Regions from separate parts of the Emergencia sp. JLR.KK010 genome, predicted to be linked through region 3. Evidence: predicted binding sites of a transcription regulator. Region 3 holds the regulator's gene; each other region holds the start of a gene.
The links. The regulator LexA, encoded in region 3, represses DNA repair genes until DNA is damaged. The targets are predictions, from matches to a motif close to AGAACANNTGTTCT.
Positions count from the first base shown of each region.

Region 1: the regulator LexA is predicted to act here: its motif matches at 2,185-2,198, upstream of uvrB (excinuclease ABC subunit UvrB).
Region 2: the regulator LexA is predicted to act here: its motif matches at 1,625-1,638, upstream of V1225_RS08580 (DNA polymerase IV).

Region 1 covers NZ_CP143550.1:1,041,696-1,044,983, reverse strand. The annotation lists gene uvrB (excinuclease ABC subunit UvrB) at 43-2,019, opposite strand; gene V1225_RS04920 (YitT family protein) at 2,347-3,219, opposite strand; gene V1225_RS04915 (YbaK/EbsC family protein) at 3,225-3,288, opposite strand, start outside.
Region 2 covers NZ_CP143550.1:1,795,000-1,798,287, reverse strand. The annotation lists gene V1225_RS08585 (hypothetical protein) at 97-360, opposite strand; gene V1225_RS08580 (DNA polymerase IV) at 357-1,607, opposite strand; gene V1225_RS08575 (RidA family protein) at 1,909-2,364, opposite strand; gene V1225_RS08570 (helix-turn-helix transcriptional regulator) at 2,606-3,288, shown strand, end outside.
Region 3 covers NZ_CP143550.1:2,696,461-2,699,748, reverse strand. The annotation lists gene V1225_RS13015 (MFS transporter) at 1-695, opposite strand, end outside; gene lexA (transcriptional repressor LexA) at 942-1,604, opposite strand; gene V1225_RS13005 (AEC family transporter) at 1,793-2,710, shown strand; gene V1225_RS13000 (sigma 54-interacting transcriptional regulator) at 2,714-3,288, opposite strand, start outside.

The DNA.
Region 1 (3,288 bases), 1.4 Mb from region 3:
GTCTAGTCTATACCGACGGTTGCGCCGCAAATCACGCCAACCTTATGACAGCCGGCTCTTATATTCAAATATCTGGTCACGCAGCTGCGCCGCACGTTCAAACTGCAAGTTCTGCGCAGCATCCTTCATTTCTTTTTCTAATTCCTTTACGTAATCCTTCAGTTCCTTCTGGGTCATTTCTATCGGCTTCTTGCCCTTATATCTGCCCTCATCCTCTGCTGGTTTGGTTGCCTCAATGACCGCGCGGACTGATTTCTGTACACTCTTCGGCGTAATTCCGTGTTCCTCGTTATACCTCGCCTGAATGCCTCTTCTTCGCTGCGTCTCGTCGATTGCCGCCTTCATAGCTTTGCTGATATAATCTGCATACATAACAACCTTGCCATCTACGTTACGAGCGGCACGGCCGATGGTCTGAATCAGTGAAGTCTCCGTTCTGAGGAAACCTTCCTTGTCGGCATCCAAAATTGCCACCAGCGATACCTCCGGAATATCCAGTCCCTCTCTCAGCAGATTGATGCCAACCAGCACGTCAAACTCTCCGAGGCGTAAATCCCTGATAATCTCAAGGCGTTCCAAAGTATCCACCTCCGAATGAAGGTATCTGACTCTGATTCCAGCATTGGTCAAATAGGTTGTCAGGCTCTCTGCCATCTTCTTGGTCAAAGTGGTGACAAAGGCACGTTCTCCTTTGGCAGCGGTCTGTTTCAGTTCGCCAATCAGGTCGTCAATCTGTCCTTCGGTCTTTCGCACTTCAATCGGCGGGTCCAAAAGACCTGTCGGTCTGATAATCTGCTCTGCTGTAATGCCGCCAGCCTTTTCTCTCTCATACGATGCTGGCGTGGCGCTGACATACACTGCCTGATTGACAAGTCCCTGCCATTCTTCAAACTGCAGCGGTCTGTTATCCAGCGCTGACGGCAGTCTGAATCCGTACTCTACTAACGATGATTTCCGCGATCGATCCCCTGCATACATGGCACGAAGCTGCGGCAGCATGACATGAGACTCGTCTATCATCAGCAGAAAATCATCGGGAAAATAGTCTATCAAAGTATACGGTCTGGTGCCCGGCGCAAGGCCATTGATATGACGGGAATAGTTTTCGATTCCCTTGCAGGTGCCGATTTCTCTGAGCATTTCCATATCGTATCTGGTTCTCTGCTCAATTCTCTGCGCTTCCAGCAGTTTACCCCGATCCTTAAACCAGCGCACTCTCTGATCCAGCTCATCCTCTATGGTGACCAGCGCCCGCTCCATATTCTCCTTGGAGGTAACATAGTGGGATGCCGGGTAAATTGCGATGTGGTTCCTAAGTCCCAGAATTTCTCCTGTCAGCGGATTCATCTCTTTAATACTCTCCACCTCGTCACCGAAGAGTTCTATGCGAACTGCCTTATCGGACCCTGCCGGAAAGATATCGATGATATCTCCCCGCACGCGGAAGGTGCCTCTCTCAAATTCCAAATCGTTTCGGACATACTGGATGTCTATCAGTTTGCGCAAAATTTCATTGCGGGGCTTCTCCATCCCCGGCCGCAATGAAATCATCTGATTTTCATAATCAAAAGGGCTTCCCAGTCCATAAATGCAGGAAACAGATGCCACGATGATGACATCGCGCCGCTCGGCCAAAGCTGCTGTTGCCGAGTGGCGCAGCTTTTCTATTTCGTCGTTGATATCGGAATCCTTCTCAATATAGGTATCGGTAGACGGCACATACGCCTCCGGCTGATAGTAATCGTAGTAGGACACAAAATACTCTACCGCGTTCTCTGGAAAAAACTCCTTAAACTCACCGTGAAGCTGAGCTGCCAGCGTCTTGTTATGAGAAATAACAAGGGTCGGCTTCTGTACCTTTTCTATGATGTTCGCCATGGTAAAGGTCTTTCCGGAACCGGTGACGCCCATGAGTGTCTGGTGCTTCTTTCCGTCCAGAATCCCGCTGACCAGCTTATCTATTGCCTGTGGCTGGTCACCCATAGCATTATATTCTGATACTAATTTGAATTGACTCATGAAAGTTCCTCCCCTATGAATCAGTCTTTGTCTTGAATATCTTTGGAACTACTGTAAAAAACAGCAATTCAATCTGTTTACCCAAAAGAGTTCCTTCTTAATCTTAATCTAATAAAAAATTCTTTGCAAGAATGAGTTTATTATACCATAAACTCATCGCCTTTGCAAACAAATGTTCGTTTTTCTTTCAATTTGCTCTAAAGGAAGCCATCTCAAAGTGGAACGTAAAAATCCGCACCATAAGACCTTATTGGTTCATAAATGGTGCGGATACCGTTTAAGGAAAATGGTGCAGTCATGCATCCCTTTTTTGTATTTAAATATATGTTAGTCGTTAGGTCTGTTATAGAACCAGCCGCCAATTTGTTCCGTCTTAATCACGTTAACAAACGCGCCCGGATCAGCATCCATAATCGCTGCAAGAACTTTGTTTACCTCTTCACTGGAAACCACAGAATACAGCATATTCCGTTCTGTTCCCTGATAACACCCAATTCCCTTAAAATGGGTTGCGTCATGGTTGGTAATCGCCTTGATCCTACCGTAAATTACATTGGGCTGCTCCGTGATAATCAGCAGCGTATGCTTCTGATATCTTTTGTACAGCATCTGTATAACCTGCGTAGAGCAAAACTGAAAAATAATTGAGTACAATGCTTTATCAAAACCGAAAAGAATGCCTGCCGCAACAAGAATACACACATTGCCCATAAAGATATAGTTCCACGCGTCAATGCCTTTCTTCTGAGAGAAGTAAATGGATATGAAATCGGTACCACCTGCACTGGCCCCCACGTAAAGCGCCAGACTGATTGCTACACCGTTTAGAATGCCTCCGAAAATGCAGATCAGAAGTACATCATAAGTAATTGTCACAGCTGACAGAATATCCGTCATGAAACTGCTCAATACAATCACATAAACGGAATAAAATGTAAATCGTTTTCCCAGATACTTAATACCTATATAAATAGGAACCAAATTCAGCGGAATATACAGTACCGTATACGGAATGGACAGTCCCAGAAATGTATCCGCAATCTGCTGAAGCAGAATCGTAATTCCCGCAAAGCCTCCAGGAAACAATCCCCCGGTTCGAACAAAGCTTCTCAGATTAAAAGCGTAAAGGAGTGCCCCTGCCGTACAGAAAAGAATTCTTCGTAATTCTTTTTTTGTTCTCTGTTTTTTTGTCAGTTCCATGCAGTTTACTCCTCCTCTGGCAGTTTGCTTACATCAATCCACGCTTCTGACTTGGAAAACCCGAAAATC
Region 2 (3,288 bases), 900 kb from region 3:
CGCTTTGAGATTATGGAATCATTATAACATATCTTTCCCTAAGGGTGAACAGATTTTTCGCTTTTATTGCCGACTTTTCCCATTAAATTTCTGTCGTCATACTTTATAGAGTTCCCACCTGCATTGTTCAATAATATATTTCAGCTGATAAATTTTTTCGATTCCGCAGATTTCTGACTGACAGGTGTAAATAAAAGCATGAATCCCTGCCAGCCTGCTTTCCTCCACACACTGAATCCGATCCACAGACACTGCGATTCGCTCGCCGGAATCCTCATAATACTTGAATTTGTATGGAACCGGCTTCTTATGGCCTGCAAAGACTGCAACTACGTCTATAGGTTTTGCCACGATCTTCATAGCTTATATCCTCCCATCATCACATAATTTCCATCATTGACGCCGCCTTCCAAAGGCTTCATATCCGTATTGACAAAAGTCCCTCGATAAATGGCTGTTTGCCCAAATCGATCTCTAATCTGATCCACCACTGTATTTAAGTTTTCATCTTCTACAATTCGCTGCAAATCATAGATAGACAGCTGGTACTCATCTTTGCGAACAAAAGCAGACAAATGAATACCTATCTGGCGAATAGGCTCTCCTTTCCAGCACGCAGAAAACAGCTGACACAAGTAATCGTAAATGCCAGTGGTGTCGTCCAGAAAAAAAGACAGCTGCATCTGATGGCTATAACGAATAAACCCATTAGTCTTAACGCTGATCCCGATCAGCGACGCCTTGCACCGATGCCTTCGCAGCCTGCTTGTTACTCTGTCGGTCAGTGCCAGAATATAGTGCTGCGCCTCCTCTTTATCCGTCACATCATAGGGCAGTGTCATGCTGTTGCTGAGACCTTTCTGCAAAACCTGATCATTGGGCACTACTCTATCATGATCAATTCCATTGGCGTATTCCCAGATCAGCTGTCCATGGCTTTTCAAAAGGCTGCGCAAAAGTGCCTTATCGCTATGTGCCAGGTCCCCTATCGTATTGATATTAATCTTTCTGAGTTTCCGCACGGATGCTCTGCCCACCATAAACAGTTCACCTACAGGAAGAGGCCATAACTTCTCTTCAATTTCTTTGCGATTTAAAAGCGTGTGCACCTTGTCTGGCTTCTCTAATTCCCCTGCCATCTTCGCCAGTAATTTATTAGTACCCACTCCGACATTGACGGTGAATCCCAATTCTTTTCGAATCCGATCCCTTATGCTAAAAGCGGTCTCTATCGCTTGTGCACAATTCCGATTGCCCCTGTCCAGTTCCACAAAGCACTCATCTACGCTGAAACGCTGTATCACTGGTGAATATTCCTGCAAAATACTGTACATGGCCTCACTGCACGCCAGATAAAGGTCATAGTCCGGAGGAAATACCTGCAGATTCGGACATTTGCGGAACGCCTCAAAAAGGCTCTCGCCAGTTTTAATCTGGTATTTTTTCGCTGCCATAGACTTCGCTAAAATAATGCCGTGACGATCTTTCGGGTCTCCTGCGATGACAGAAGGAATCTGTCTGATATCCTGTCCGTATCCCTGCTCCAAAAGTTTCACAGCGCTCCAGCTGAGATATGCTGAATTGGCATCCACATGTAAAATCGTCATCCCCTACACCTCCTAAGAGAACGTATGTTCTTTTCGTAGTTTCACTATATCACGTTCCTTGACTCCATGCAACAGGAAACTTTTCCCAAAATCTGCTTTCATGAGACCCTGCCTACTCCCGCATTTTACGCAAACAAAAGCAGAATGCGCGCTAACGGTTATTTGCCGTCAAACCAACATCCTGCCTTATAAATTTGCCATTTCTAGTATTGCAGAAATCCTTTGCCGCCTCTGTACCTCAGTTCACATTCAGCAATTCTCCCCCCCCAGTCTGCAATTCCTCAAAATCATGGTTTGCTCTTTAAACTTCTACAATCGCCTCAATTTCTACCGGTGCATCCATAGGAAGCTGATTGGTTCCCACAGCAGTTCGTGCGTGTCTTCCCTTTTCACCAAAAACATCATAAAGAAGCTGCGAAGCAGCGTTTGCTACAAGATGCTGCTGCATAAAGCCTGTCTTGCTATTGACAAACACCTGGATTTTCGTAATGTTTTTTACCTTATCCAAATCTCCCAAATAGTCCTTCAGCGCTGCCATTAAATTGATAATGCATCTTCTCGCTGCCTCCTCAGCCTGTTCCATAGAAACAGTATCTCCTACCTTGCCGCTTACTAAAAGCTTTCCATCAACAAAAGGTACCTGTCCTGCAACAAATAGAGCATTTCCCAGTTGTTTTACTGGAATGTACATTGCACCTGGAGGAGACGCTAAGGGTAATTCTATTCCGAGTTCTTCAATTCTTTTTTCTGTAATCATTAAAATCACCTCATCTTTCATCATTGTCTTTACTAATTTGATTATACTCCGCAGGAGTTTGTTTGTCAATATTCAGTTGACAAACAGTCAATTAATTTCATGTCATCCTCTGCTGCATACGTCATCGATAGGATTCCCCTATCGGTTTTGCTTACAATATGTCTTGCTGATTGCCACAAACCGTGGTAGAATAATACTGGTTTTGTCAAAGACAAGTTAGCTTTAGGGAGGATTATCGCCAATGAGTCAAAACAAAGAAAATAAACAGACCAAAGAACAAATTTTAGATTTTATGACCCGTACCGCAGAAGGCCTTGCACAGATGTTTGGTCACTCCTGCGAAACACTGATTCACGACATGAGTATACCGGGTCACCCTATTATCGCTATTTATAACGGTCATGTCAGCGGAAGATCTGTAGGCTCTACTGCCGATATTTTCGGTGATGATATCATGGCAGAAGGACACCTGCAGACAGTAGGAACACGCACTGCTCAAGCAGAAGATACAGATACTGCGCCTTATCATTTTAAGCCGGAAACTGATATCATCAACTCCCTCGCGATTACCAAAAATGGGAGATATATCAAGTCTACGACTTTTAACTATGTGGGGGAAGACTATCACTATGCACTGGGAATTAATTTTGACTACACGTCTTTAGGCAGCGCTATGTCCACCTTGGAAGGTCTCGTTGCCATCGGCAGCGATCTCAATGATGCCATCAAAGACTCCAGCAACAATCAACTGGAAGAAATCTTCAAAGACTGCCTGTCCATCGTTGGAAAAACGCCGCAGGCTATGAAAAAAAATGACCGTCTGCAGCTCATTGCCCTTTTAATACAGCGCAATGCCTTCAGCTTTCAGAAGTCAATTACATACGTTGCAGAGCAGCTGAACGTATCCCGTTATACAATCTATAA
Region 3 (3,288 bases):
GCTAAAACAGTAGAAATACCGTAAAGTATACCGATCAGTGCCAGACTGATGAAAATGACCGACAAAACGTCCAGCTTTGGATGGGTCAGTTTTGCGATATTCGGCAGAAGTACTGCGCCGCAAAGGAAGCAAAGCAGAGATAAGCCGCCGAAGACCCATAATAGCACATGCCAGTCAAAGAATTCTAACAGTGCGCCTGCAACGATGACACTGCTGGAAGGTCCCAGTGTTGTCATGGCTCCCATAATACCCATGAAAGTACCCAGTTTTTCTTTTGGAGCGACTTCCAGCGTGATATTCATGCCGATTGGAATCAGCATACCTGTACCCAGAGCCTGGACGATACGTCCAATGAGAAGAACTGAAAAATTGCTGCTGACAGCGCCAATAACACTGCCGACAATGAGAAGACCTACGGTAAATAAGTACAGTTTTTTAGTCGGAATGCTTTTATATGCAAAAGCAGAGACCGGAACCATGATTGCAGCGCCGAGCATATATGCGGCTGCCAACCATTGTACAGTGCCGACACTGACATGAAAATCTTCCATGACAGCAGAAAATGATACATTTAAGAACGTTTCGTTAAACGTTGCGAGAAAAGCAGAAAAGGCAGCAACAAAGATAATTAGTTGATACTTGGTTGTTTTTTCTTTGGCGCCAGATTGCGTCTTTGGGTTGTGTGTTTCAACCATTTCAAAACTCCTTTCGATTTTGACAAGAATAAACACACAAAACTAAACGCTTTTCAAAACTTCGGAAAGGCGCAGCGTGAGACAATAAAAAACACACGCTTAGCCTGTACCGTAATCAGATTTACGAGCGCTTGCTCTACGTGTGTCGTTTGCCATTTATATAATTGATAATATTATTTTAACAGATTTTAAAAATCGGGTCAAGTGTGGAAAAAATTGTAAATTCTTCCTGCGATATGATTGGGTTTAACTAAAATATCGGAAGACACCTTTGACCTTGCCAAGAACCTTGACGTCCTGCACGATAATAGGACTCATAGTGTCATTCTCCGGCTGCAGTCTGATGTGACCGTTTTCTTTGTAGAAGGTTTTGACTGTGGCTTCGCTTTCGAAGCCGTCAATCATAGCGACTACGATTTCGCCGTTTCTGGCAGTGCTTTGCTGTTCAACGAGAATCAGGTCGCCATCCATAATGCCTACATTAATCATACTCTCGCCGCAAACTCTGAGCATGAAATTGGAACCGCCTGCATACTGGGCAGGAATCGGAAAGGTTTCTTCTATATTCTGTTCTGCAAGGATCGGTGTACCTGCAGCAACTCTGCCGACTACGGGAACATCGATAATATCTTCGCGATGAAAGTCCTCTGCATAAGATGGTGCAGTGGAAGTCGAAGATTCTGATACCTCTTTCTCCATGTCGACAACCATAAGCGCTCTCGGTTTGGACGGGTCCTTCTTCAGATAACCCTGCTTGACAAGGCTTGCGATGTCCTTGTGAGCGGTAGAGGTGGACTTGATATTCAGAGCACTGCAGATTTCTCTGACCGTAGGAGGGTAGCCCTTGGTTCTGATCTCATCCTTCATAAAATCTAAAATTTTCTGTTCGCGTTCTTTAAGCTGATTCATAATACCCTCCGTTTATTTGCTTAATTGAAATTCTTTGTTCGTATTATATCATAAAACGAACAAAAAGTAAACATTTGTTCACGATTATTTAAAAATGATTTTGCAATTATGCAGAATAGATGATAAAATAAAAAAGCTGGCATTTGCTGCCGATACATTTTATCAGGAAATATATAAAGGAAAATTTTATGATTATCGTTACTCTTTGCAAATTACTGCTAGCGCTTACAGTTGGCTACTATTTGAACAAGAAAGACATATTTACAAAGGACGTGAATCAGAAGCTTTGCACTTTTGTCATTGATGTCTGTCTGCCGCTGATTATCTTAACCTCACTCAGTGAAGCCGATGGAGATATGAGCAAGGGTCTTTTGATCAAGTTTGTATTAACTGGCGGCGCATTTTACTGTGTGATTCCGTTTATTGCAAAGGCAATCAACGTAGTTACAAGAATCCCAAAGGAAGACCGAGCCGTCTACGAACAGTTTTACATCTTTGGTAACACGCTGTATATGGGATATCCTGTGACGGCATCCCTCTATGGAACTGGGTGCATTTTCCAGCTGAGCATCTTCCATTTGGGTTTTGATATTTTATACTATACCTACGCGAGATGGCAGATTTGCAAGGGTGCTGGTACAGCAAGCGAAAGACTTTCTCTGCGGGAGCTTTTGAATCCCGGAACGGTGGCTTCGCTTCTGGCGCTTGCCATGTTCTTTGGTGGGGTAAAAATGCCAGATGGCGCAGCGGAGGTGTGCAATTTTATCGGAGAGATGGCGTCACCTCTTTCTATGGTCGTAATCGGTGCAAATATCGGAACTTATTCCATCAAAAGTATTTTTCGCTGTGATAAGAAGCTGTATTCGGTTGCGGCGATTCGCCTTTTAGTATTCCCGGCGGCAGTTTATGCGGCGATGACTTTCCTAGGTTTTGAGGGTGTGTTTCGTGGTTCTGCTGTGATTTCTTTAGGAATGCCGGTTGCGGCTATGGTTTCTATGGGATGTACGGAACAGGGCTATAAGGAAGAATTGGCATCTGCCGGCGTAATTTTATCGACTTTACTGTCGCTGCCGATGATTCCGGTGCTTTTGACGCTGCTGGGATAAAAGTTATTTCAATCCCAGGCTGGTTAGCTTATAGTTGAGAGCCTGTTTTGTGATACCAAGTGCTTTAGCAGCCTCAGTTTTTGTCGGATAAGAGGCTAGGGTTTTTGTTAGAAGTTGTTTTTCGAAAGCTGCCAGGTATTCCTGATAGGTGCAAGGCTGCTTACTGCTGTTTTCAGGTGTGGTGCTAGCACGGTCTCTCATGTAGTCCGGTAGGTCATCTGCAGAGATGAATGCATTCTCAGTTATAGCAAAGGCTCCCTCAAGCATATTTCGCAGTTCACGGACATTGCCGGGCCAGTCGTGCAGATGGAAAAGACGTATCGCTTCTTCAGTAAGGCCGCAGATATCCCGGTTGAATTTTTTATTAAATTGATCAATATAGAATGCCGTCAGGTGGTCAACATCACCCTGACGGTCTTTTAATTGCGGAAGTTTGAAGGAGATGATGTTGAGTCTGTAGAACAGGTCGCTTCGCAGATGCCCTGCCGCAATTGCCGCAAAGGGCTCTTCGTTGATGGCAGCAATGATACGAACATCGACATGAATTGGCTGATGGCCGCCAAGGTGAAGCACCGATT